Regions from separate parts of the Achromobacter sp. GW823-FHT04E03 genome, predicted to be linked through region 2. Evidence: riboswitches for the same ligand, from Rfam matches in the RefSeq annotation. Region 2 holds a riboswitch; the other holds the start of a gene.
The links. A riboswitch is a leader RNA that binds a small molecule or an ion and turns the genes downstream of it on or off. The one in region 2 is predicted to bind glycine.

Region 1: linked by a shared signal. The riboswitch ahead of gcvT (glycine cleavage system aminomethyltransferase GcvT) and the one ahead of AC1RHV_RS08380 (D-amino acid dehydrogenase) in region 2 are both predicted to bind glycine.

What each region holds. Positions count from the first base shown of each region.
Region 1 covers NZ_JBXAIJ010000002.1:1,287,796-1,291,193, reverse strand. The annotation lists gene gcvP (aminomethyl-transferring glycine dehydrogenase) at 1-69, opposite strand, end outside; gene gcvH (glycine cleavage system protein GcvH) at 173-550, opposite strand; gene gcvT (glycine cleavage system aminomethyltransferase GcvT) at 649-1,749, opposite strand; glycine riboswitch at 1,836-1,958, opposite strand; glycine riboswitch at 1,994-2,089, opposite strand; gene AC1RHV_RS17265 (ZIP family metal transporter) at 2,144-3,037, opposite strand; gene AC1RHV_RS17260 (superoxide dismutase) at 3,068-3,398, opposite strand, start outside.
Region 2 covers NZ_JBXAIJ010000001.1:1,784,041-1,787,438, reverse strand. The annotation lists gene AC1RHV_RS08380 (D-amino acid dehydrogenase) at 10-1,239, opposite strand; glycine riboswitch at 1,284-1,375, opposite strand; glycine riboswitch at 1,377-1,468, opposite strand; gene ampC (class C beta-lactamase) at 1,597-2,757, shown strand; gene AC1RHV_RS08370 (3-hydroxybutyryl-CoA dehydrogenase) at 2,763-3,398, opposite strand, start outside.

The DNA.
Region 1 (3,398 bases), on a different contig from region 2:
CTGGTCGGCGTCGGAAGGGCCGATGTGGCGGGGAATGAAGTCGGTGTGGGTGTCTAGGGCGCGCGACATGGAGAGGTCTCGGGATAGCGGGTGTCGTCGGAGGACGGACGGTATTGCATCTTGCGGAACAGGCGCGTGGCGGGTGCCCTGCGCCCGTTCCAGCCAGGCTGGCTTAGCCGTTGGCGACGGCTTCGTAGCCGGCGGCGTCGAGCAGCTTGTCGGCGTCGGCGGCGTTGACCGGCTTGATCTTGAAGATCCAGGCGGTGAAGGCCGATTCGTTGATCAGGTTGGGATTGTTTTCCAGCTCTTCGTTGAACGCGACGATCTCGCCGGCCACGGGAGCGTAGATGTCCGAAGCGGCCTTGACCGATTCGACCACGCCAGCGGTTTCACCGGCGTTCAGCTTGGCGCCGACCTTCACGTCGCCAACGAAGACCAGGTCGCCCAATTGATCCTGGGCGGTATCGGTGATGCCGACGACGAACACATCGCCTTCGGCTTTGACCCATTCATGGGACTCGGTGTACTTGCGATCGGTGGGCAGACTCATGGGAACTCCTGAGGGAATGCGGGTAGATGAATGGTGTTGCGCGCCTCGCGCGGGCGGCCGTCGCCCCAGGGGCCGGCGGCTCGCGCGAAGCTTCGAGTTTACGAGTGTTCGACCGCTTTGCCGTTACGCACGAACGGCAATTTGCAGGCCAGGGCGGGCACCCACTTACCGCGGATGTCGACCTCGACCGTGTCGCCCGCCTTGACGCCTTGAGGCAGACGGGCAAAGCCGATCGACACGCCCAGCGTAGGCGACATGGTGCCGCTGGTGAGTTCGCCCGTGCCTTCCTTGGTGCGCACGGCCATGTGCGCGCGCATCACGCCGCGCTCTTGCAGCTTCAGGCCGATGAAGGTGGCGGGGGTGGCGAATTGTTCCAGCGCGTCGCGGCCGATGAAGCGGCGCTCGGCGTTCTTCAGGGACACGGTCCAGGTCAGGCCGGCCTGGTCGGGCTGGGTCAGCTCGTCCATGTCCTGGCCGTACAGATTCATGCCGGCTTCCAGGCGCAGCGTGTCGCGCGCGCCCAGGCCGCAGGGACGCACGCCCTGGGCGACCAGGTCGCGCCACAGCTGCACGACTTCGGCGGCCGGCAGCACGATTTCAAAGCCGTCCTCGCCGGTGTAGCCGGTACGGGCCACCAGGGTGTCGTCGCCCACGCGGGCGGCCACGAAGGGGGTCAGCGGCTCGCTGGCGGCCTGCCAGGCCGGGCGCGCGGCCCAGACCTTGGCGCGGGCGTTGGGGCCTTGCACGGCCACCATGGCCAGATCGCGGCGCGGCGTGATGGCAACGTCGAACTGGCCAGCCTGCTTGACGCGCTGCATCCAGGCGACGTCCTTGTCGGCCGTGCCTGCGTTGACCACGACGCGCCATTCGTCGGCGGCGAAGAAATAGATGATCAGGTCGTCGATCACGCCGCCTTGCGGGTTCAGCATGCAGCTGTACAACGCCTTGCCGGGCACGGTCAGCTTGGACACGTCGTTGGCGACCAGGCGCTGCAGGAAGGCGAACGTGTCGGGACCGGCCACGTCGACGTTCAGCATGTGCGACACGTCGAACATGCCGGCGTCCTGGCGCACGGCGTGGTGCTCTTCCAGCTGCGAACCGTAGGCCAGCGGCATGTCCCAGCCGCCGAAGTCGACCATGCGGGCGCCAGAGGCGATGTGTTCTTCGGCCAGCGGGGTGCGTTTGAGGGTTGCGGACATGCGCGGAAACTCCGGGGCGGCAGTGTTGCCAGGGTTACGGAATGCCAGTGGTGCCAAGCGGGGTGCGCTTGTACAACGGCTGAATCTTCCGCCCCTCTGTCCTTTTGCCTGAGAGTTGCCCCGCATGGCGGGTTTGCACCTTCGGCGCCTGGGCTGCTCGCTATGTCCCTAGTTCAGGGCCGGCGCCAGGTCTCTCCAGAGTACTGTTTTGCCGCGTCCGCACGGTGAGAAAACCGGGACAGGGCAAGCATGGGCGGTATGGGTTACCTGAGCGATTCCGGGCGAATTGCGCCTTCGGCGGCGGCCGGACGTACAGGCCGCTCTCTCCCGCAACATGCGTGACAGCGGCGCAAGCATACAACGAAAGCCGCGGCCAGGGAATGCCCGCGGCGGCTCAGCCCAGCGCCGTGTCCAGCAGCATCATCAGCACGAAACCCAGCATCAGGCCGCAGGTCGCGTAGACCTCATGCCCCTTGCGGTGCGATTCGGGGATGATCTCGTGGCTGATCACGAACAGCATGGCGCCTGCGGCAAAACCCAGGCCCCAGGGCAGAAGCGGCTCGGACCAGCCGACCACTGCGGCGCCGAGCACCGCGCCCAGCGGCTCGACCAGCCCGGACAGCATGCCCAGCGCCACGGCGAAGGCGCGCTGATAGCCCGCCGCCAGCAGCGCCACCGCCACCACCAGCCCCTCGGGAATGTCCTGGATCGCAATGCCGGTGGCCAGCGCGGTGCCGCGCATGGCGTCGTTGCCCGCGTAGCCCACGCCTATGGCCAGGCCTTCCGGCAGGTTGTGCAGGGTGATGGCGAAGACGAACAGCCAGGTGCGGCGCAGGCGGTGCGCCTCGATGCCTTCCCGGCCCTTGATGAAATGTTCGTGCGGCAGGGTACGGTCCATGAGCAGCAGCACCGCCGCCCCCAGCAGTACGGCCGCGCCCACCGTCAAGCCGGCGCCCCAGGGGCCATAGCCCAGGTCGCGGCCCGCGGCGATGCCCGGCGCCACCAGCGAGAAGGCGCTGGCGGCCAGCATCACGCCGGCGCCGAAGCCGAACATGCTGTCCTGCATTTTCTGGGGGATGGTCCGGGCAAACAGGATGGGCAAAGTACCCAGGGCCGTAGCGCCCGCGGCCACCAGCCCGCCCAGGAGGGCATCGGCCACGTGCGGCGCGCGCACGTCCAGATAGGCCCACAACTGGTGCAGGCCCAGGCATGCCACCAATACGGCCAGGGTCCACACGCTGATGCTGGTGGCCGCCGGCCGCACGCGATGACGGCTGAAGGTATTCATGTGCCGCTGCCCTCCTTGCGAGAGATGCGCTCAGCGCTGGGCTGCCGCGTAGCGGCGCGCCACTTCAGGCCAATTCACGACATTGTAAAAGGCGCCGATGTACTCGGGCCTGCGGTTCTGGTACTTCAGGTAATAGGCGTGCTCCCACACGTCCAGCCCCAGAATGGGCGTGTTGCCGTGCATCAGCGGGCTGTCCTGGTTGGCGCTGCTTTCCACCGCAAGCTTGCCGGCCGGCGTGACCGAGAGCCAGGCCCAACCGCTGCCGAAGCGGGTCAGCGCAGCCTTGGTGAACGCGTCGCGGAAGGCGGCCTGCCCGCCCAGTTCGGACTCGATGGCCGCTGCCAATGCGCCGTCCGGCTCA
Region 2 (3,398 bases):
GCCCTCGACTCATGCCTCGCCCACCCCCTCCCTCACGCTCGCCGCCAGCATCTGCGCCGTCGCTGCCGACAAGGTCCAGCCCAGGTGCCCATGCCCCGTGTTGTAAAACACGCCGGGCCGCCTGCCTGGGCCCACGCGGGGCATCATGCTTGGAGTCATGGGGCGCAGCCCGCACCACGGCACCACGCGAGAGGTGCGGATGCCGGGGAAGTGCTTGCGGGTCCAGTCCACCAGGGGCTGCACGCGCTCCGCGCGGATGTCCATGTTGAAGCCATTGAACTCCGCCGTGCCGGCCACGCGGAAGCGGTCGCCCAGGCGGCTGGTGACGATCTTGGCGGCTTCGTCCAGCAGGCTGACGCGCGGCGCGGCCGCCTGGCTGGCGGCGTCGTCCAGATGCACGCTGATGGAGTAGCCCTTGACCGGGTAGATGTTGAGCGTGTCGCCCAGCTGCCTGGCGAACTGCCGGCTGACGGCGCCGGCGCAGACGACGATGGCGTCGGCCTCGTGCTGTTCGCGGCGCGTGCCGCCTTCGCGTACGACGTCGAGCACGTAGGGCGCGCCGTCCAGGCTGATGTTGCGGATGTCCGCGTCCTGCGCGAAGCGCACGCCGCGGCGTGCGCAGGCGCGGGCCAGGCCGCTGGTGAACTTGTGGATGTCGCCGGTGGCGTCCGAAGGCGTGTAGAAGCCGCCATGGCAGGCGGTTTGCAGCGTGGGCTCGATGCTGCGCGCTTCCTCGGGCGACACCGCGTAGCGCTCCAGCCCGCCTTCCTGCAGCAGGGCATTGGCGCGGCGCGCGGTCTCGAAGCTGGCGGCGTCGTGGTAGATGTGCAGGATGCCGCGGCGCTCCAGGTCGAAATCTATGCCTTCTTCTTCCGCCATGGCGTACAGATGCTGGCGCGCGGCGATGGCCAGCCGGGTGGTCTCGATCGTGTTGCGGCGGTAGTTGCGGATCTGTCCGATGAACTGCGCCAGCCAGGAGTACTTGTGCCAGCTGAAGCGGGGATTGAGCAGCAGCGGGGCGTTGTGGCGGCCGAGCCAGCGCAGGCCTTTCATGATGGTGGCGGTGCTGTTCCAGACCTCGGCGTTGCTGGCCGACAACTGGCCGCCGTTGGCGTAGGAGGTCTCCATGGCCGGATAGCGCTGGCGGTCATAGACAGTGACGTGATATCCCAGTTTGCTCAAGGCATAGGCGGACGTGACGCCGGTGATACCGGCGCCAATGATGGCGATGCGGGGCATGATGGCTCCAGATTGAGTGGCCGCGGCCACCCGGCCGCAGCACCCCATCTGTCTCTGTACCTGAGAGCTTCACCCGCGGCGCAGACGGCGGCGGGTTCCCCTTCGGTGGGCGCGCTTGGCGCCTCTCTCCAGATTGTCTAGACCGCGCAGTCCTGTTTGCCTGAGAGTTTCCGGGGCGGTTGCTCCGTCGGCGCCTGCCGCGGGGGCAGGTCTCTTCTGCGGGGTTTTGGATCGACGAGGCGAGAATAGCCAAATTCCCCTGGGATGAGACCAAGGGTTAGTACCAATAAGGCGTCGCATCGCGCTACGATGCATGCGCGCCGCCGTCGCGGCGCCACGGATCCGACACGACAGGGAATGACGAGAATGCGCTTGAACAGCATGCTGCGCACGGGATTGTTTGCGCTGATGGCCGCAGGCTGCGCGCTGGCGCAGGCCGGCCAGGCAGAGACGGACCGCAAGGTCGACGAGGCGGTCCAGGCCGTCATGCGCGAACACGGCATTGCGGGCATGTCGATCGCCGTGACCCGCAACGGGACACAGCATTTCTACAACTATGGCGTGGCGTCCAGGCAGACCGGCAGGCCTGCCGGCAGCGATACGCTGTACGAGATCGGCTCCATCAGCAAGACCTACACGGCAACCCTGGCAGCCTATGCACAGGTGCGCGGCCGCCTGGCCTTGAGCGACAGTCCGGCCAAGTACCTGCCGGAGCTCGCCGGCAGCGACTTCGCCAAGCTGAGCCTGATCAACCTGGGGACGCACACGACCGGCGGCTTCCCCTTGCAGGTGCCCGACGCGATCAAGAACCAGGCGCAGCTGATGGCCTATCTCAAGGCCTGGAAGCCCGAGCATGCCGCTGGCACGTATCGCACCTACGCCAACCCCAGTATCGGCATGCTGGGCATGGTGGCGGCCAAGAGCCTGAACCGGCCGTTCAAGGCGGCCATGGAGCGGGACCTGTTTCCCAAGCTGGGCCTGACCAGCACCTACATCGACGTGCCCGCCGCCAGGATGGCGGACTACGCGCAGGGCTACAACAAGCAGAATGCGCCCGTGCGCGTGAATCCGGGCGTGCTGGCCGACGAAGCCTACGGCGTGAAGACCAGCGCACGCGACCTGATCCGTTTCGTCGACGCGAACATGGGCTTGAACCTTGCGGATGCCGGACTGCGCGGCGCAATCGCGCAGACGCACGTCGGTTATTACCAGCTGGGCGACATGACCCAGGACCTGGCCTGGGAGCAATTGCGCTATCCGGCAACGCTGGACGCGCTGTTGACGGCCAATGCCGGCAACTACAACAGCCAGAGCCAGCCCGTGGCGGCGTTGAACCCGCCGCTGCCGCCGCAGGAGACCGTGTGGATCAACAAGACGGGTTCGACCAATGGCTTCGGCGGCTATGTGGCGTTCGTGCCGTCGAAGAAGCTGGGCATCGTGATACTGGCCAACCGGAATTATCCCAACGAGGCCAGGGTCCGGCTGGCGTACCGGATCCTGGGCGAACTGGAGCAATAGGCCCGCTATCGCGCGGGCGGCTGCCTCGCCGCGCCGTAGCGGGGCAGCAGGTCCATCACTTCCAGGCGCTTGCACAATTGCGCCAGCCGCTCCATCTTGTAGGCATTCACGTCCATGCCGGCGTAGTCATAGAAGCCCTGGCCGTCGCGCAGCCCGTTGCGCCCTTGTTCCATATTGCGGGCGATGACCGCAGGCGAGGCGAAGCGCGGATCGATGGCATCGGCGAGGTAGCGCGAGGCGTAGTAGAGGATGTCGCCGCCGCCCCAGTCGATGAACTCCAGCAGCCCCAGAACCGAAAAACGCAGGCCGAAGCCCAGGCGCACGGCCGTGTCGATGTCTTCGGCGCTGGCCACGCCTTCCTCCACCATGCGGGCCGCTTCGTTCATGGCCAGGGCCTGGATGCGGGGCACGATGTAGCCCGCGGCGGGGGCGCACTGCACGGGCTTCTTGCCCGCCAGGCGCAGCGCTGCCAGCAGCCCTTGCGTCGCGGCCTCGCTGGTCTGCGGGCCGCGGCTCACTTCCACCAGCGGTATCAGGTAGGCGGGGTTGAGCCAGTGCGCGTTCAGGAAGCGCTGCCGGTTTTGCACCAGTTCCGCCAGCTCGGTGACCAGAAAGGTGGACGTGGTGGACGCGATGATGCT